Regions from separate parts of the Paraburkholderia sp. J69-1 genome, predicted to be linked through region 2. Evidence: riboswitches for the same ligand, from Rfam matches in the RefSeq annotation. Region 2 holds a riboswitch; the other holds the start of a gene.

Region 1 (10,175 bases), on a different contig from region 2:
CCACCCGAACGTCGAGCGCGTGCTCTGCGGCCACGTGCACCGGCCGATGTTCGTGCGCTTTGGCGGCACCATCGCCAGTGCCGTGCCGGCGCCCGCGCATCAGGTGACGCTCGATCTCGCGCCGGATGCGCCTTCCACCTTTACGCTCGAGCCGCCCGCGTTCGCGCTGCATCGCTACGACGCGGCGCGCGGCATCGTCACCCATCACGCCTATGTCGACGATGCGGACGGCCCCTACCCGTTCCACGAGCCGTCGGGCGAACTGATCGCCTGACGCGGCAGGCGGGCGGCATCGGTCGGCATCGCCACGGAAGCGGCCGCCAGCACGAACCCACGGGCTCCGGTATCATCGGCACGCCCCGGTTCGTCCGGGCCGCTGTTCCGCACTTTCCCGTTCTGGCGGGCTTTGCCCGCGCTCGTAGCCCCGTGTCCATGTCCACACCCGATTCCGCATCCGCTGGCGAAAGCCAGTCGCTGCGCGGCCTGTTGCTCCTGCTCGCCACCATCGCGGGCATCTCGGTCGCGAACATCTACTACAACCAGCCGCTGCTCGACGACTTCCGCAAGGCATTCCCGTCCGGCGCGGCCTGGATCGGCGCCGTGCCGGCCTCGACGCAACTCGGCTACGCCGCCGGCATGCTGCTGCTCGCGCCGCTGGGCGACCGCTTCGACCGCCGCCGCATCATCCTTCTGCAGATCGGCCTGCTTTGCCTCGCGCTGCTGGCCGCGACCTTCGCACCGACGCTGCCCGTGCTGATCGGCGCGAGTCTCGCCATCGGCGTGCTGTCGACCATCGCGCAGCAGGCGGTGCCGTTTTCGGCCGAACTCGCGCCGCCCGAAGCGCGCGGCCATGCGGTCGGCACGGTGATGAGCGGGCTGCTGCTCGGCATTCTGCTCGCGCGCACGGCGGCCGGTTTTGTCGGACAGTACTTCGGCTGGCGCGCGGTGTTTGGCGCGTCGATCATCGCGCTGCTCCTGCTTGCGGTGGTCATCGTCAAGAAGTTGCCGAAGAGCAAGCCGACTTCGACGCTCAGCTACGGCAAGCTGATCGGCTCGATGTGGCATCTGGTGGTGGAGTTGCGCGGCCTGCGCGAAGCGTCGGCAACAGGCGCGTGTCTCTTCGCCGCCTTCAGCCTGTTCTGGCCCGTGCTCACGCTGCTGCTCGCGGGCGAGCCGTTCCATCTCGGGCCGCAGGTTGCGGGGCTGTTCGGCATCGTCGGTGCGGCGGGCGCGCTGGCCGCGCCGTGGGCCGGCCGTTCCGCCGATAAACGCGGCCCGCGTGCCGTCATCACGCTGTCGATCGCGCTGATCGCCATCGCATTCGTGATTTTCGCGTTCTCGGGCAAGAGCCTGATCGGACTCGTGATCGGCGTGGTGGTGCTCGACGTGGGTGTGCAGGCCGCCCAGATCTCGAACCAGTCGCGCATTTACGCGCTGCGCCCCGAAGCGCGCAGCCGCGTGAATACCGTGTTCATGGTGTGCTACTTCATCGGCGGCGCAACCGGCTCGGCCGTCGGCGCGGCCACGTGGCACGCCTTCGGCTGGGTGGGCATGTGCGTGGCCGGGCTCGCATTCAGCGCGCTCGCCGCGTGGATTCATTTCGCCACGCGCCCGCGTCTGGACGCGAGCGCGCAGGCGCTTTGATCACCGTTTCATTCGCCGATCCAGTCGCACAGCGCCGGGCCTAACGGCCCGAATCGAGCAGATCGGTCATATCGTCGGCGTGCTCCTCCTCCACCGCCAGAATCTCTTCGAAGATGCGGCGCGTGGTGGTGTCGGTATCGCCGAGATACTGGATGATCGCGCGATAACTATCGATGGCGATGCGCTCGGCAATCAGGTTTTCGCGGATCATGTCGTGCAGATCCTTGCCTTCCTTGTATTCCGAATGCGAGCGCTCGCTCAGGTGCGCGGGCGCGAAATCCGGCTCGCCGCCCAGTTGCACGATGCGCGCGGCTAGCATGTCCGCGTGCTGCTGTTCTTCGTTGGCATGCTCGAGAAATTCGGCCGCAACGGCTTCCGATTCGATGCCCTTCGCCATGAAATAGTGGCGCTTGTAGCGCAGCACGCAGACCAGTTCGGTGGCGAGCGAATCGTTGAGGAGCTTGAGCACGGCCTCGCGATCGGCACGATAGCTCGGGGTGACGGAACCCTGATCCAGATTGCGGCGCGCCTCTTCGCGCACGCGCTTCAGGTCAAATTCAAACGCAGCGTGTGACTTCGACATCTGACTCTCCTTGAACGGTGGGGACGACTGACTGCTGTCCGTCCCAAGCGCAAAGGGTGGGCCTGAAGGCGTTGCACGCGTGCTGCACGGGTTCGCACGGAGGTCAGGCACGCGGCGTGCTGTAGGAGGTCTCCCTTAATCCGTGGAGATTCCCTCATGAAACGCCTGATTGCCTTGCTTCTCGTTGCCGCGTCGGCCGCGGCGCTGGCGGCCTGCAACACCGTTGCAGGCGCTGGCCAGGATATGTCCGCGGGCGGTCACGCCATCACGAATACCGCCGAGCAAGCCAAGTAACGCGGCTCGGCAGGCGTGATATGCGGGGTATGGAAACGGCGGTTGAGTGCCGTTGAAATGCACTCGCTGCGCGTTCGGCGCTGCCTTTTCAGGCAGCGCCGGATCGCGTTAAATGGCGTTATTGGACAGCGCCGTTAATCGGGTTAATCTGCAATCCGAATGATTTTCGCAGCCTGCGAAATGTGGCAGAAAGACCTTCATGACGCGCGCCGACGATCGTCGAATACGAACGAAAGGCCCACGCTGCCCAGAATCAGCACGGTCGCGATGATCGTGGAATGGGTAATCGGTTCGCCCAGCGTGAGCGCGCCCAACGCCACTGCCACCACTGGATTCACATACATGCAGCTACTGGCCACGATCGGGCTGGTATTGCGGATCAGATAACCGTAGGCAACATACGCGGCCATCGTACCGATCAGCATCAGATAGCCAAAGGCGACGAACGGCACAAAATGCAGCGCGCCCATGCGCTCGCCGGTGACGATCGCCACGAGCGTCGAAATCCCGCCGCCCAGGCCAATCTGCAGTGCCGTGGCGATAAAGAGATCGGCAGGCAATTCGAGCCGCCCGGCCAGATGCGCGCCGATCGCCCAGAACAACGCGCCGCCCAGAATCGCCAGACTGCCGCCGGCCGTTCCGCTTGCGCCGCCGCCGTGGCTCAGGATCGCGATGCCGACAAGGCCCAGCCCCACCGCGGCCCATTCGCCTTTGGCGACGCGCCGCCCGGCAGCCGCCGCGATCAGCGTGGCGAACAAGGGCACCGTTGCGACCATCACCGCCGCCGTGCCGGTGCCGACCGTGCGCATGCCGTAGGCCAGCATGCCGCTCGACAGCCCCACGAGCATCGTGCCGACCACGCCGGCATTGCGGATCTGCGTGAGCGTGGGCATGACGGGGCGCCGTCGCATCGCGAATACGAACAGGCCGATGCCCGCCAGCAGGTTACGCAGCCCGGAGAGCAGCAGCGGCGGGAACGATTCGAGCGCCACATGCACGGCGAGATAGGTCGAACCCCAGACGAAGTACACGACGGCCAGCGCCAGCGCGACGCGACCGCCGCGCGTCTGCGGCAGCCGCACGCTGCGCGCGAGACGCCAGCTGTGCGCGCCTAGTGTGCCGAGCAACTGCAGGAAACCGCGCAAATACGGGCTGATGGACGAACCGGAAGGCAAACGGGGCGGCATCGTCATTGCACCGCCGCAGAACGGGAGACAAACCAGAGGGCTAACCGCGAACGCCCCGCCAGACCAGGGACGGGACGAATAAAGCGCGACGGCATGATGGAGGCGACGAGAGAGAGTAGGAGACGCGAAAGTAAGCGCACCAGAGCAGCACACGACCAAGCCACACAGGAAATTGCAAGCCGGTCGAAAGCCGCCCGAAATACCCGGAACGGGCGCCACGCATTATGCAACAAGGCGCCGCGTTGCGGACGCCGCGAACGTGCTTTATGCGCCGACGCGCAGCGCGCGCGCAACGGTCGCGAAATAAGGGCGCAGCGATGTCGTGCGAAGACAGAAAACCGTCGCTTCATGCCAGGTCGATGCGCCATTTTGAGACCGTGCTAGGATGTCACATTCTTTCATTGTCATTACATTCATCATGCGTCCGCTGCCTGCGTTTTTCGCCTCGCTTCCACCGCGCGCCGCGCGCCCGGTGGCGGCGCGCGCGTGCGCGCTGCGACGCCCTTCCGGCCTGCCGGCCCCGCTCGCCTTCGCCCGGCGTCCGCACTGAACCACCCTCCTTTGCCGGAGCCGTTCAGTCGGGCTCCGGGCCGATCCCGTACGCCCTATCGAGGCCTTCCCTGAAGGCCGCTTCATCTGGATCGCAAAGGAGAATCCCATGTCGAAGAAAATCCGTTATCTGACCGAGCTCGATCTCGCCCGCCTCGAAAAATGCGCCGCCGAAACCGGCGCCGCGCCCGCGCGCCAACTGATGCTCGACGAACTGCTCGAACGCGCCGAGATCGTCGATTCGCGCGAAATTGCCGCCAATATCGTCACCATGAATTCGCAGGTCACGCTGGTGAGCGATCGCACTGGCGAAGCCGTCACCTGGACGGTCGTCTACCCGGCCAACGCCAGCGTCGATCAAGGCCGTCTCAACGTGTTTTCGCCCGCAGGACTGGCGCTGCTCGGCGCGAAACGCGGCGAAACCGTGCGCTTCACACCGCCCAGCGGCGCCGTCGAAACGCTGAAAATTTCGCGCATCCTGTTCCAGCCCGAAGCCGCCGACGACTTCGTGCTGTGATGCGCGATTGCGCCGGTCAACGAGCCCGCCGAGGCGCCCGGCGCAGTCCATCGAGAAGTTTTTTCGCCTCGTTTTTCGCCCTTTTTCGCGTCAAAAACGCGTTCTCTCCTATATAGGTCGCGCGCGCGAATTCCGCGTGTACGCAGCACATTCCCTCGCGCAAAGGCACTTGCCAGAGTGTCGCAGCGCGGTGTATCGTTTGGCCTGCTTACGCGGGGGTCCTGCGTTATGCGCCGCTTCGAACTGTTCACACGAATAGCGTCAGGCAGCGTATTTCGCGGGTGAGAAATACCCTTTGAACCTGATCTGGATAATGCCAGCGCAGGGAAGCGTCCGGACCTTGCAGCAAGACACGCATTACCGCCTGCACCCATCCTCATTGCGAGGTCCGTCCACGTTCCGTCTCGTCTCCTGCGAAGCCGTAGTTCCCACTTTGCATTGCATGGAGAGAGACGCATGAACGCGAATCCCAAGTTCATTTCCGCCAACGCGCACGTCGACGAAGCCGCGATTGCGCCGCTGCCCAATTCCCGCAAGATCTACGTGACCGGTTCGCAGCCGGACATCCGCGTGCCGATGCGCGAGATCACGCAGGCCGATACGCCCACGGGCTTCGGCGGCGAAAAGAATCCGCCGATCTACGTCTACGACACCTCGGGTCCGTACACCGATCCCGAAGCGAAGATCGACATTCGCGCAGGCTTGCCCGCCGTGCGTCAGGCATGGATCGAAAAGCGCGGCGACACCGAAGCGCTGCCCGGTCTCTCCTCCGATTACGGCCGCGAGCGCGCCGCCGATCCGGCCACCGCCGAGCTGCGTTTCCCCGGCCTGCACCGCACGCCGCGCCGCGCACAAGCGGGCAAGAACGTCACGCAGATGCACTACGCGCGTCAGGGCATCATCACGCCCGAGATGGAATACATCGCCATCCGCGAAAACCAGCGCCGCGCCGAATACCTCGAAAGCCTCAAGACCAGCGGCCCGAACGGCGCGAAGCTCGCCGCCATGATGGGCCGCCAGCATCCGGGCCAGGCGTTCGGTGCCGCTGCCTTCGGCAAGGATGCGCTCAAGGAAATCACGCCGGAATTCGTGCGCGAAGAAATCGCCCGCGGCCGCGCGATCATTCCCGCCAACATCAACCACCCGGAAAGCGAGCCGATGATCATCGGCCGTAACTTCCTCGTGAAGATCAACGCGAATATCGGCAATTCGGCGGTGACGTCCTCGATCGGCGAGGAAGTCGACAAGATGACCTGGGCGATCCGCTGGGGCGGCGACACGGTGATGGATCTGTCGACCGGCAAGCACATTCACGAAACGCGCGAGTGGATCATCCGCAATTCGCCGGTGCCGATCGGCACGGTGCCGATCTATCAGGCGCTCGAAAAGGTCAACGGCAAGGCCGAAGACCTGACGTGGGAGATGTTCCGCGACACGCTGATCGAACAGGCCGAGCAAGGCGTCGATTACTTCACGATTCACGCGGGCGTGCGTCTGCAATACGTGCCGCTGACGGCCAACCGCATGACGGGCATCGTGTCGCGCGGCGGCTCGATCATGGCCAAGTGGTGTCTCGCACATCACAAGGAGTCCTTCATTTACGAGCATTTCGAAGAGATCTGCGAAATCATGAAGGAATACGACGTGAGCTTTTCGCTGGGCGACGGCCTGCGCCCCGGCTCGATCTACGACGCCAACGACGAAGCGCAACTGGGCGAACTCAAAACACTGGGCGAGCTCACGCAGATCGCGTGGAAGCACGACGTACAGGTAATGATCGAAGGCCCCGGCCATGTGCCGATGCAGCTCATCAAGGAAAACATGGACCTGCAGCTGGAATGGTGCGACGAAGCGCCGTTCTACACGCTCGGGCCGCTCACGACCGATATCGCGCCGGGCTACGATCACATCACCTCGGGCATCGGCGCGGCGATGATCGGCTGGTTCGGCACGGCGATGCTCTGCTACGTCACGCCGAAGGAACACCTTGGCCTGCCGAACAAGGACGACGTGAAGGAAGGCATCATCACGTACAAGCTCGCGGCGCATGCGGCCGATCTGGCCAAGGGTCATCCGGGCGCGCAGGTGCGTGACAACGCCTTGTCGAAGGCGCGTTTCGAGTTCCGTTGGGAAGACCAGTTCAACATCGGCCTCGACCCGGACAAGGCACGTGAATTCCACGACGAAACGCTGCCCAAGGACTCGGCCAAGGTCGCGCATTTCTGCTCGATGTGCGGCCCGCACTTCTGCTCGATGAAGATCACGCAGGACGTGCGCGACTTCGCGGCCAAACAAGGCGTCAGCGACGCAGAAGCCCTGAAAAAGGGCATGGAAGTGAAGGCGGTGGAATTCGTCAAGCAAGGCGCGGAGATTTATCAGCGCCAGTAAGGCGAGAACGCCCTTTCGCTGCGCTGCACGATGAGCTGACGTATCGTGCAGCGCAGCGAATGATGTTTTCCACACCGAAACACTTTTTAACGACTCCGACAACTCGCTGACAAGCGCACACACCCGGATACGGAGGGCGTGGCTAGCATGGGTGTACTGGAGGTGCGAACTGGGCGCGATTTATGCGACTCGCTTTGCACCGGATACCCCCTATAGCTGGAGTCGAACATGAAAAACTTCGCTCGCACCCGTACCCTCTTCACCGTGGCTACGCTCGTTGCCGTGATCGGCAGTCTGAGCGCTTGCGACAACATGTCCCGACGCGACCGTGACACTGCCATTGGCGCAGGTGTCGGCGGTGCCGCTGGCGCCGTGATCGGCGGCAGCGCGCTTTCTACCGTGGGCGGCGCCGCAGTCGGCGGCATTATCGGCAATCAGGTTGGCAAGTAAGGTTTCGCGCCGGAATACGTGACTGCGTGACGGCTGGCATCCCGTATAGACGATCCTTTCGTCACGCTTTTTCGTCACGCTATGTGCAGTACGAAAGCCGCTAAAAAGAGCAACAAAATACAACAGGCAGATTGGCCGGTCACACGGCTTCAGAGAGGATATGCGGCACGTGCTCCTGCAGGGGCATGTGCCGTTTTTGCGTTCACACATGGCGCGATTGTTCAGGCGTGATAGCCTGAAGCGTTCGTCTGGAGTCGCCATGAAATCCCCGCTTTCTACTCGCGCGCTGTGCCGTCCGCTCAGAACGGCGGCGATCGTGTGCGCTACCGGCGCGCTGCTCGCGCTCTCGGGTTGCTATTACTACACGCCTTACGGGTACTCGGCCTGGTCGCCGTATTACTACCCGGGTTATTACCCTACCGTTCCCGCCGCCAGCACGCAGCAGGAAACCGCCGTGGCCGTTGCAGGCTCAACGACGACGCGCACCGTTACGCAAACCTACGCGCGCCCCAACCCTGCGCCCGCTGCCGTCGCGGATGCTCAATATCCAGGACCGCTTTATCCCTCGCCGCCCGTTGCGGTCGCAGTGCCGGCGTGGCAGGTCTATCCGGCCTATCCGGCCTATTACCCTTATCCCGCGTACTACGGCTATTCCGGTTGGGGCTGGGGCGCACCGGCGGTTTCGATCGGCGTCGGCTTCTGGGGCGGCGGCGGTTACTGGGGACGCGGCTACTGGGGCCATGGCGGCTATGGCGGCGGTCACTGGCATCACTAAAGATCGCTCTGGCACCGCACGACCGTACTTTCCCTGCTTGACCCTGGCGCTCCGTTTTCTATCCTGCAAGTGGGGCATCGGGGATTGAAACACTGCCTTACTGAATAAGCCCTCCTCAGCGGTGGAATTCGCGAGCGCCGCGCGCACGCCGCTCGCGTTCTGCCGTATCTGCCTGCTTGTATCTGCTTGTTGTTTGCATTCCGCCTGACGCCATGCCCGGCTCGCCGTGCGCCCTCACGCACGCCCACGCCGATACGAACCAGCAGAAAGGAGACGTCATGTTCCACCAGTTGTTGACTCCCATCGGCAATTCGCTGCTTTTGTCGTTTCTCGTCGCGGTGCTGCCGATCGTCGTGGTGCTCATCCTGCTCGGCTGGGCGCGCCGGCCCGCCTGGCAGGCCTCGCTCGCCGGGTTGATCGTCGGGCTGATTGTCGCGATCGCGGGCTGGCAGTTTCCGGTCAATCTGGCGATCAGCGCAGTACTCAACGGCGTGGTGTTCGCGCTCTGGCCAGTCATGTGGATCGTCGTGACGGCGATCCTGCTCTACAACATCGCGCTGCGCTCGGGTCGCTTCGCCGCCTTCCGCATGTGGCTGCTCGACAATCTGCCCAACGACCGGCGCATCGTGCTGGTGGTCGTGGGCTTTTCGTTCGGCGCGTTGTTCGAAGGGATTTCCGGCTTCGGCACGCCGATCGCCATCACCAGTTCGCTGCTCATCATGCTGGGCTTTCCGACGCTCGAAGCGCTCACCTTCACGCTGATCTTCAACACGGCGCCGGTGGCCTTCGGCGCGCTGGGTGTGCCGATCACGGTGCTCGGCGCGGTCACGCACCTTCCCGCCGATGTGCTCGGCCAGATGGTCGGCCGCCAGTTGCCGTTCTTCGCGCTGCTGCTGCCGTTCTACGTGATCGCCATCTACGCGGGCGTGGGCGGCATGCTGCGCATCTGGCCCGTGCTGCTGGTTTCGGGCGGCAGCTTCGCGCTGACGCAGTTCGTCACCTCGAACTACGTCAATTACAGCCTCACCGATGTGCTCTCCTCGCTCGTTTCGTTGATCCTCACGATCCTGTTCCTGCGCGTGTGGAAGCCCGCGCCCGATGCGCAGTTCGAAATCCGCGTCGATCGAAGCAAAGAGGTACGCGGCAATATCACGGGCGCGCAGGGCTGGTATCCGTGGATCATCGTTGCGGTCGTGGTGATCGTCTGGACGGTGGCCAAGGTGTTCGCGATCGGCGACGTCAAGGTGCCGTGGCCGGGCCTGAACAAGGCCGTGTTCATCACGCTCTACAAAACGCCTTATGGCGCCGTGTGGGACTTCCAGCCGCTCGCCACCGGCACCGCCATCCTGTGCGCGGCGATCATCACCGCGTTCGTCGTGCGTCTGAAGCCCTCCGATTTCGGCGGCGCAATCGTCGATACCTGGGTGCAGACGCGCATCGCCATTCTCACGGTCGCGACCATCGTCGGACTGGCGTTCCTGATGAACTATTCGGGGCTGACCTACACGCTGGGTCTGGGCGTGGCCTCAGTGGGCGCGCTGTTTCCGCTGGTCTCGGCGTTCCTCGGCTGGGTGGCCGTGTTCCTCTCGGGCAGCGATACCTCTGGCAACGCACTGTTCGGCAATCTGCAGGTGGTGGCCGCGCAGCAGCTCAACCTGAACCCGGTGCTGATGGCGGCGACCAATTCGTCGGGCGGCGTGATGGGCAAGATGATCTCGCCGCAGAACATCGCCACTGGCGTCGCGACCACCGAACTCAAGGGCCAGGAAGGTCACGTCTTCGCCCGCA
Region 2 (10,175 bases):
CGTGCGAAGGCGCTGCTGGAAAACTGGGATGCGGCACGCCGCCAGTTCGTGAAGGTGTTCCCGACGGAATACAAGCGCGCACTGGGTGAAATCGGCGCGAAGAAGGCGAACCAGGAAGTACTGGCCGCTTAAGCGTCGAGACGACTCCAAGACGAAGCGCCCGCTGCGCACTTTAGTGATGCAGCGGCGGGCGCGGTCCCCCTCACTGAATAGATTAGATAGACGAGAGCCACATGGGTAAGGCAACCGGTTTTCTCGAGTTCGAGCGCCAGCATGAGGCGTACGAAGCACCGCTCACGCGCGTGAAGCACTACAAGGAATTCGTCGCGGCGCTCTCCGACGCCGACGCGAAGGTCCAGGGCGCACGCTGCATGGACTGCGGCATCCCGTTCTGCAACAACGGCTGCCCGGTCAACAACATCATTCCGGACTTCAACGACCTCGTGTTCCGCCAGGACTGGAAGAACGCGATCGAAGTCCTGCACTCGACCAACAACTTCCCCGAGTTCACGGGCCGTATCTGCCCGGCGCCCTGCGAAGCGGCGTGTACGCTCGGCATCAACAACGATCCGGTCGGCATCAAGTCGATCGAGCACGCGATCATCGACAAGGCCTGGGCCGAAGGCTGGGTCGCGCCGCAAGTCGCGAAGCACAAGACGGGCAAGAAGGTTGCCGTCGTCGGTTCGGGTCCTGCGGGTCTGGCCACGGCGCAGCAACTCGCGCGCGCCGGTCATGACGTGACGGTGTTCGAAAAGAACGATCGCATCGGCGGCCTGCTGCGTTACGGCATCCCCGACTTCAAGCTGGAAAAGTGGCTGATCGATCGCCGCATGCGCCAGATGGAAGCCGAAGGCGTGACGTTCCGCACCAACGTGTTCATCGGCAAGGGTGAACTGCCGGCGTACATCGGCAACACGGCCAAGGAAACCATTTCGCCGGACGAGCTGAAGGAACAGTTCGACGCCGTGGTGATCGCGGGCGGTTCGGAAACGCCGCGCGACCTGCCGGTGCCGGGCCGCGAACTCGAAGGCGTGTACTACGCCATGGACTTCCTGCCGCAGCAGAACAAGGTCAACGCCGGCGACAAGCTGCCGAACCAGCTGCTGGCCAAGGGCAAGCACGTGGTCGTGATCGGCGGCGGCGATACGGGTTCCGACTGCGTCGGCACCTCGAACCGTCACGGCGCGAAGAACGTCACGCAGTTCGAACTGCTGCCGCAACCGCCGGAAGAAGAGAACAAGCCGCTCGTGTGGCCGTACTGGCCGGTCAAGCTGCGCACGTCGTCGTCGCACGAAGAAGGCTGCTCGCGTGACTGGGCAGTCGCTACCAAGCGCCTCGAAGGCAAGAACGGCAAGGTCGAGAAGCTGATCGCCGCGCGCGTCGAGTGGAAGGACGGCAAGATGGTCGAAGTGCCGGATTCGGAATTCGAAATGAAGGCCGATCTGGTGCTGCTGGCGATGGGCTTCACGCAGCCGGTTTCGCCGGTGCTGGAAGCGTTCGGCGTCGACAAGGATGCGCGCGGCAACGTGCGCGCCGCGACCGAAGGCGACAAGGCGTACTACACGTCGGTGGACAAGGTGTTCACGGCAGGCGACATGCGCCGTGGCCAGTCGCTCGTCGTGTGGGCGATCCGTGAAGGCCGTCAATGCGCGCGCTCCGTCGACGCGTTCCTGATGGGCAGCACCGAACTGCCGCGCTAAGTTTTCTTGTGCGTCCCGCCGGTTGCGGCGGAACGCATGGGAGACGGCAGGAGACACTTGCTTGAGAAGCCGGGCATCCGCAAGGATGACCCGGCTTTTTTACGTCGGGCTTTTTTACGTCGCTACGTCGGGCGAGCGGCGTACCATGACCCGATTGCCTGACGATTCAAGGCTCGCGATCATGTCCGAAGCCCGCGAAAACGTGCAGCAAAGCGATCAGTGGAAACGCTGTTTCATCGCGCTCGCGCCCGATGCGCCATCGCGCGACGCACTCGCCGCGCTCGACGTGCCGCCCAACGCGCGGCGCGTGCCGACTACGCAATTGCATCTGACCGTGACGTTCATTGGCGCGATGTCGTTCGCGCAGGGCGAGGCGCTGGCCGGGCGGCTTGCGCAGCAGGCGGCGTCGCTGGCCTCGCCGTTTCCGGCGGCATCCGTCACGCAGATCGAATGCTGGCCAGGCCGCGCGCAGCCGCGCCTGATGGTGGCGGTGCTCGCGATGTCCGATGCGTTCACGGCGCTCGACTGGGGAGTGCGTTCGTCGATGGGCGAAGTGGGCTTGCCGCTCGATGCGCGCGCGTTTCGTCCGCATGTGACGCTCGCGCGCTTCACCCGCGATGCGCGCGGCGCGCCGCCGGTTATGTCGGGCGACAGCTTGCCGCCGCTGAGGTTCACGTCGCTCGTGCTGTATTCGAGCACGCTCGCGAAGCAGGGCGCGAAGTATGAGGCGCTGGCGAGTGTGGCGCTCTAAAGCTTGGCTCATTGCCGTCGCTTATTGACGTCGCTCATTGCCGCCGATATCGCGCCAAAGTCAGCCCATCCAGATCGATTTCCGGCGCGCGCTGCGTGACGAGATCGGCGATCACGCGTCCCGAGCCCATCGACATCGCCCAGCCCGTCGAGCCGTGGCCGACGTTGAGCCATAAACCGTCGACGCCCGACGTGCCCAGCAGCGGCGCGCCGTCCGGCACCATCGGCCGGCGTCCGACCCAGAATTGCGCCGACGAAGGCGTCGCCGCATGCGGGAACCAGTCGTCGAGCACTTTCATGAGCGTCTGCAAGGCCTGCTCGCGCAGCGTCGTGCGATGGTTGCCGAGTTCCGCCGTGCCCGCCACGCGCAGATACGGCCCGAAGCGCGTGATCGCGGTCTTGAGCGACTCGTCCATGAGCGCGGCGCGCGGCGCTTTTTGTTCGTCGACGACCGGCAGCGTGGCCGAATACCCCTTCACCGGATACAGCGGCACGCGCACGCCCAGCGGCGCGACCAGCGCGGCGCTTTCCACGCCCAGCGCGACCACCACGGTGTCCGCGGCGAGCGACTGCGGCGCGGCATTGGCCGCCGGTTCGCTGAGATCGGCCGGGCGCAGCACTTCGGCGGGCGCGCGGCGCTGCTCGCGGCGATTGCGCGCCTCGCGTCCCGGCACGGGCCGCACGCGCACGCCCGTGATCTTGCCGCCCGCGGCTTCGAGCGCGAGCACTTCGGTATCGAAGACGAACTTCACGCCCTTGCTCTCGCACACGGCGCGCAACTCGCGCGTGAAGCGGGCGCAGTCGCCGGCTTCGTCGTCGGGCAGATAGATGCCGGCGACGGGTTTTGTGCGCGACCACGCGAGGCCCGGTTCGACCTGCGCGCAGGCCACGGCATCCAGTTCGCGCCAGGCGATGCCCGCGTCGCGCAGCACGGCCAGCGCCGGTTGCGCGAGTTCGACGTCGTAGTCGCTGCGAAAGAGTTGCAGATAGCCCTGGCTGCGTCCGTACTCGAACGCATGCTGCGCGCGAAACGCGTGCAGACACTCGCGGCTGTAGTACGCGATGCGCTGCATCCGCTGCTTGTTGACGCGAAAACGCGCAAGGTCGCATTCGCGCAGCCAGCGCGCGATCCAGCGCCACTGCGCGGTGTCGAGCGCAGGCCGGAAGATCAGCGGCGAAGTGGGCTTGAGCAGGTATTGGATGAGCTTGCCCGGCATGCCCGGCGCCGCCCACGGCGTAACGTAGCCCGGCGCGATCACGCCCGCGTTGCCGAAGCTCGTGCCGAGCGCGACACCAGGCTCGCGCTCGATGACCGTGACGTCGCAGCCTCGTTCGCTCAAATAATAAGCAGTGGCGACACCGATAACACCGGCGCCGAGGACGATCGTTTTCATGCCGGACGTAGCGGTCGGAGCCGTGGTTGCATTGGGGACAGACGATATTGCAGCACGTTCAGACTCATTGTGCAGTGGAATCGGCAGAAGGTTGAGCGGGCGCAGGCAGGCGGTTTTTGTCGCTGGCGGGCTCCAGCACCTTGCCTTTGGTTTCGGGCAGGCACAGTGCGGAAACGATCACGAGCAGATAACCCGCACCGGCCACTGTGCCGCTTGCTTTGTGGAGTCGAACGCGGCCACGGCATCGCCGCGGGAACCGGCGTCGAGCAGGCGGCGCTCGTGGTTGTTCAGTCTACTGAACCATTGGAATGAGCGCATCGCGCTTCGTCTCCCCCTCGTTTGTTGTGCGGGCCACGACCGGTGGGGCGGTGGGTGGCCGATCTTTGCCTGACAGCGCGCGATGCGACGTCCGTCAGAATGCCGGCTATTTTACGGTGCGATGCGCCGTCGAGGCGAGGGGCGTTGAAAGCGGGGTGTCGGCGAACGCCGTGGCCGCGTGCGGGCCGGGGAGGGAAGCTGGATCGCGAGCGAACGCGTGTCGCTCGCTGCTTGCGCTCAACCGCGTGTGGTTGAGCGCAAATGGGTTTTTCGCAGGAACGCCGGGCGCTCCACTTACGTATCGATCACGCGGCGACGCGCTCTTCCGGCGAGCGCTCGATTTCGAGCGTTTCGTGGTGATACGCCGAAAGCGATTCGCGATGCGCGACGCTCACGATCGCCGCCTTCGGCAGACGCTCGACGAAGAGCTTGTACAGACGCCCTTCGTTATCGGGATCGAGCGCGCTGGTCGCTTCGTCGAGGAACAGATAGTCGGGCTTGTGCAGCAGCACGCGCGCGCCGGCGAGGCGTTGCTGTTCGCCCGGCGAGAGCACGCGCGACCAGTGCGCAGACTCGCCCAGACGCTCTGCGTACTCTTCCAGGCGGCAGGCGCGCAGCGCTTCGCGGCAGTCTTCGTCGCTGTAATCGTCGGCGGGCGAGGGGTAGGTGAGCGCCGCCTTGAGCGAGCCGATCGGCAGATAGCTTTGCTGCGGGATGAACATCATGCGCGCATCCACCGGCGCGTCGATCGAGCCTTCGCCGAACGGCCAGAGACCCGCGAGCGCGCGCATCAGCGTGCTCTTGCCCGCGCCCGACGGACCGCGCACGAGCCAGCGCGAACCCGGCTTGATGGCGATGTCGCGCACTTCCGAAAGCGGCTTGCCGTTGGGCAGCGCGAGCTTCAGATGTTCAGTGCTGAGCTGGCTCGCATCGACGAAATGCAGGTTGATGCCGCCGTGTTCCGTGGCCGGCGAGACGGTTTCTTTCAGACGCGGCGAATGCACCACGCGCACGAATTCGCGCAGACGGTTCACAGTAGCGCGCCATTCGACGAGGGTCGCGTAACTATTGATGAACCACGAGAACGAATCGCTCACGGTGCCGAAGGCCTGCGAGATCTGCATCAGCACGCCGAAGGTGAAGGCGCCCGCGAAGTAGCGCGGCGCGGCCACCACGAGCGGGAAAATGATGGCGATCTGGCCGTAGAAGCTCAGCACGAAGGTGAGGCGCTTGGTGTACTTCATCACGCGCCACCAGTTTTCGCGGATGTGCGCGAACAGGCCCTGCGCGTTGCTGCGCTCGGTGTTCATGCCGTCATACAGCGCGATCTGCTCGGCGTTTTCGCGCAGGCGGATCAGGCCGAAGCGGAAGTCCGCTTCCACCTTCTGTTGCTGATAGTTGATCGACACGAGCGGATGGCCGACCTTCTGGATCACGAGCGAACCGAACACGGCGTAGAGCGCGGCGGCCCAGACCATGTAGCCCGGAATCGTGATGGGCGTGGCGCCCAGCGAGAAAGTCAGTGCGCCGGCGAGCGACCACAGGATCGTGATGAACGACACCAGCGTGACGACCGTCGAAAGCAGATCGAGCGTGAGCGACAGCGTGGTGGTGGCGAACGACTGCAGGTCGTCGCTGATCCGCTGGTCGGGGTTATCGGCGAGACGGTCGCGCTCGATGCGGTAGAACGCGCCCTGGCCGAGCCACTCGTTCAGAAAGCGCGTGGTGAGCCACTGGCGCCAGCGGAAGCCGAGCATCTGGCGCAGATAGCGCCCGTACACCGCGAGGATGATGAAGCCGAACGCGAGCACGGTGAAGATCATCAGCAGATGCGGGAACTGCTTGACGTCCTTGTTCTGCAGCGCGTTGTAGAAGTCCGCGTTCCAGCTATTGAGCCGCACGTTGATCCACACGACGAGCAGGTTCATCACGATGATCGCGACGAGCAGGCTCCATGCGATCCAGCGTTCCTCGGAGACCCAGTAGGGCTTGATCAGGCTCCAGGCCGTGATCTTGTGATGCTCGTTCTGATCCGGCGTGGCGCGGGGAGTGGAGTTGGTCATGTGCGTCCTGATGTTGTACCGGCCCGCGGCCGGAATCGACGATGCCCGCCATCGCTGGTGTGATGCGGTGGCATGCTGCCGTGCGCGTGTTGTTCAACAGCGCTGGGATTCTGTCCCGCAGCGCTTAAACGAGTCTTAACCGTGCAGCAATCTCGCCCCTTGAGGCCTTGCTGCGCAATGCGATCCGGCACTCGCGCCGGCTCAGCGCATTGTGCCAGAGCGGTGATTGTGCGCCTGCCCCGGCGGTTTGCGGCGCGCGCGGCTTTTGTGGTCTAATGGCCGTTGACGAAACAGGGGTGCTTCACCGGTATGCCGGGCATGCCACAGTGAGGCTGAGAGAGACCCTTCGCACCCGATCCGGGTAATACCGGCGCGGGAAGTTTCCGGAAAGTCTTGCTGGCGCTATTTTTCAGCCGATCCACGCAGGCCCATGCAGCGGCCACGGTATTCGTCGGTTGAAAACGATTTATTCAGGCGTCCAGATTCCCGCCGGGCAATCTTCGCGGCGCAGCGCGTTCGATATACGTCATCGCGCTCCATCGCGGTTGCACGGCCGGCTTTGCCAGCCGGTTTCGTCCTTGGGTACGCATGCTTCTTGCCGTACGGAAAGGATACGATGACCGCCGCTTCTAACTTACATTCCGATCGCTCCCTGGTTTCTGGCGCACGCGCGTCCGCACCGGCTATGCCCGATTTCGCCGTTCTTGGCGGCGGGTTGAGCGGGCGTCTGGTCGCCTGGCGTCTTGCGGGCGCAGGGCATCGCGTGGCGCTCTATGAGCGCGGCGGACCCGAAGGCGGGGAAGCCGCCGCGTGGGTCGCGGCCGCCATGCTGGCGCCGCTCGCGGAAGCGGCCGTCGCCGAATTGCTGATCACCGAACTGGGCGTCGCCTCGCTCGACACCTGGCCGCAAATCCTGGCCGAACTGCCCGAACCCGTCTTCTTCCAGCGCAACGGCACGCTCGTGGTCTGGCATCACGCCGATCGCACCGAAGCGCCGCTGTTCGAGCGCCGCGTGCGCGCCAACGCGCCGCGCGAACTCGCCGATGCCCACTTCACGACGCTGCAGGGCGCGCAACTCGACGCGGCCGAACCGGCGCTCGCCGGGCGTTTCGCGCGCGGCTGGCTGCTCGACGGCGAAGGCCAGCTCGATAACCGCCAGGCGCTGGCCGCACTCGCTGCGGGTCTCGCGCAACGCGGCGTGCAGACGCACTGGAACACGAGCGTCGATGACGCCAACCTGCCGCCCGCGCGCGTGACGATCGATTGCCGCGGTCTGGGCGCCAAGCCCGCGCTGCCCGCGCTGCGCGGCATTCGCGGGGAAGTGGCGCGCGTGCACGCGCCGGGCATCGGCCTGACGCGGCCGGTGCGCCTGCTGCATCCGCGCTATCCGCTCTATATCGCGCCCAAGCAGAACGATCTCTATGTGATCGGCGCGACCGAAATCGAAGGCGAGGACCGCTCGCCGGTCAGCGTGCGTTCGGCGCTGGAACTGCTGAGCGCGGCGTTCGCCGTGCATCCGGCGTTCGGCGAGGCGCGCATCCTCGAACTCAACTCGCAGTGCCGCCCGACGTTGCCCGACCATCGCCCCGCGTTGTTCTGGGACGGCGCCGCGACGCTGCGCGTGAACGGCCTGTATCGCCACGGTTTCATGATCGCGCCCGCCGTCGCCGACGAAGCCGTGCGCGTGGCCGAAGCCATGCTGGCGGGCCATGTCGCCGATGCCGACGCCTTCGAAGCGCTGCGCGCCGGATCGCGCTGGGCCTCGATGCTGCACATCGCGCAGTCCCAGCACAGCAACGCCGCGCCCGCGCACGCCTGAGCGCCGCGAACACATACATCGGGGCGCGCTGCTTGCTGCCTCGCACGATTCAACCGTAGTCAGACGCCGTTACACGGCTAGTGAAAGATTCGCCATGGACATCCAGATCAACCAGAAGCCGCTCACGCTGCCCGAGGGCGCGACCGTCGCCGATGCGCTTGCCGCATTTGGCGCGCAGCCGCCGTTCGCGGTCGCCGTGAATGGCGATTTCGTCGCGCGCGGCCAGCATGGCGCGCGCACGCTGTCGGCGGGCGACCGCCTCGACGTCGTGAGCCCGGTGGCCGGCGGCTGATCGCACGGCTCGCGCCAGACGATCTGCCCACGCCACCCGCCAAGGAATACACGCCATGACCACCCAACACACCGCCGACGCGCTCACGCTCTACGGCGAAACCTTCCAGAGCCGCGTGCTGCTCGGCACCTCGCGCTATCCGTCGCTGCAATCGCTGTCCGATTCGATGCAAGCTGCGCGCCCCGGCATGATCACCGTCGCGCTGCGCCGCCAGATGAACGACGGCACGGCCGAAGCCGGCTTCTTCGATCTGCTCAAGCGCCATGGCGTGCCGCTGCTGCCGAACACGGCCGGCTGCCTGACCGTCAACGAAGCCGTGACCACGGCCCACATGGCGCGCGAAGTCTTCGACACCGACTGGATCAAGCTCGAACTGATCGGCGACGACTACACGCTGCAGCCCGATCCGGTCGGCCTGATCGAAGCGGCCGCGCGTCTCGTGAAAGACGGCTTCAAGGTGCTGCCGTATTGCACCGAAGACCTCGTGATCGGCCGCCGCCTGCTCGACGCCGGTTGCGAAGCGCTGATGCCGTGGGGCGCGCCCATCGGCACCGGCAAGGGCGTGATCAATCCCTACGGCCTGCGCGTGCTGCGCGAGCGTCTGCCCGACGTGCCGCTGATCGTCGATGCGGGTCTGGGCCTGCCGTCGCACGCGGCGCAGGTGATGGAGTGGGGCTTCGACGGCGTGCTGCTCAATACGGCCGTGGCGCAGGCGACGCACCCGGAAGCGATGGCGCGCGCCTTCGCGCTGGGCGTGGAAGCGGGCCGCACGGCGTATCTCGCCGGGCCGATGGCCGAACGCGAAGCCGCGGTGGCGAGCACGCCGGTCGTCGGCATGCCGTTCTGGCACCAGGATGGAGGCAAGTAATGACCAATACGTTGAAACTGAAAGACCGCGAACTGTTCTGGCCGCCCGCCGATGAACTCGCCGAGACCGCCGAAGGCATCCGCGCGAAGCTGGGCGATTGGCCGGCGACGCACGCGCCGTGGCGCCTGTGCCTCACGCCGCCGGACGCGCCCAACGGCGGCGATCTGATCGTCGTGACCGATGCCGCGCCGCATCTGGAAAACATCGCGCGCTGGATGACCGAAGGCGCGGGCGTGATCGAGGCGAAAGGCGACGATCCTGCCGCCGCGCTCGTGACGCTGCATCTGGGCGGCGAGCGCTACGCGCTGCAAGGCTCGCTGGCCGAAGACTGGATTGCCGCGCTGGCGGCTTTCCTCGACTGCGGTTTCGATCCGCACGACGCGCTCGTGCTGGCGCTCGCCTGGCGTGACGGCGACGAACAGAAAGACGACGCCTGGCCCGTCGATATCGCACGTTTCCCGCGCGTGCTGGGCCTGCCGGACGCGCCTGCGCGCCCGTTCGCGACCTGCCCGCAAAAGCTCGGCCTGTACCCCGTGCTGCCGAGCGCCGACTGGGTCGAGCGCGTGCTCGACTTCGGCGTGAAGACCGTGCAGTTGCGCAGCAAGAAGACGGCCTCGGCGGAACTCACGCACGAGATCGAGCGCTGCGTCGCGGCTGGCCGCAAGCACGATGCGCAACTGTTCATCAACGATCACTGGCAGGCGGCGATGGCGGCGGGCGCTTACGGCGTCCACCTCGGCCAGGAAGATCTGCGCGAAGCCGATCTGTACGCGCTGGCGGCATCGGGCATTCGCCTCGGCCTGTCCACGCACGGGTACTTCGAAATGCTCACGGCGCTGCACTTCCGCCCGAGCTACATCGCGTGCGGCGCGGTGTTCGCCACCACGACCAAGGAAATGCCCACGGCCCCGCAAGGCATGAAGCGCCTCAAGCGCTACGTGCAACTGCTCGAAGGCGTGGTGCCGATGGTC

Evidence for each region. A riboswitch is a leader RNA that binds a small molecule or an ion and turns the genes downstream of it on or off. The one in region 2 is predicted to bind thiamine pyrophosphate.
Region 1: linked by a shared signal. The riboswitch ahead of thiC (phosphomethylpyrimidine synthase ThiC) and the one ahead of U5A67_RS32465 (FAD-dependent oxidoreductase) in region 2 are both predicted to bind thiamine pyrophosphate.

The regions. Positions count from the first base shown of each region.
Region 1 is NZ_CAJMZG010000010.1:157,626-167,800, reverse strand. It holds gene U5A67_RS19950 (phosphodiesterase) at 1-274, shown strand, start outside; gene U5A67_RS19945 (MFS transporter) at 433-1,644, shown strand; gene U5A67_RS19940 (ferritin-like domain-containing protein) at 1,685-2,227, opposite strand; gene U5A67_RS19935 (entericidin A/B family lipoprotein) at 2,384-2,521, shown strand; gene U5A67_RS19930 (EamA family transporter) at 2,719-3,714, opposite strand; gene U5A67_RS19925 (GreA/GreB family elongation factor) at 4,367-4,774, shown strand; TPP riboswitch at 4,979-5,120, shown strand; gene thiC (phosphomethylpyrimidine synthase ThiC) at 5,231-7,162, shown strand; gene U5A67_RS19915 (glycine zipper 2TM domain-containing protein) at 7,391-7,612, shown strand; gene U5A67_RS19910 (hypothetical protein) at 7,872-8,387, shown strand; gene U5A67_RS19905 (L-lactate permease) at 8,666-10,175, shown strand, end outside.
Region 2 is NZ_CAJMZG010000023.1:73,920-84,094, reverse strand. It holds gene U5A67_RS32490 (glutamate synthase-related protein) at 1-132, shown strand, start outside; gene U5A67_RS32485 (glutamate synthase subunit beta) at 234-1,700, shown strand; gene thpR (RNA 2',3'-cyclic phosphodiesterase) at 1,882-2,451, shown strand; gene U5A67_RS32475 (D-amino acid dehydrogenase) at 2,486-3,844, opposite strand; gene U5A67_RS32470 (ABC transporter ATP-binding protein/permease) at 4,468-6,225, opposite strand; TPP riboswitch at 6,508-6,621, shown strand; gene U5A67_RS32465 (FAD-dependent oxidoreductase) at 6,911-8,044, shown strand; gene thiS (sulfur carrier protein ThiS) at 8,139-8,336, shown strand; gene U5A67_RS32455 (thiazole synthase) at 8,392-9,204, shown strand; gene thiE (thiamine phosphate synthase) at 9,204-10,175, shown strand, end outside.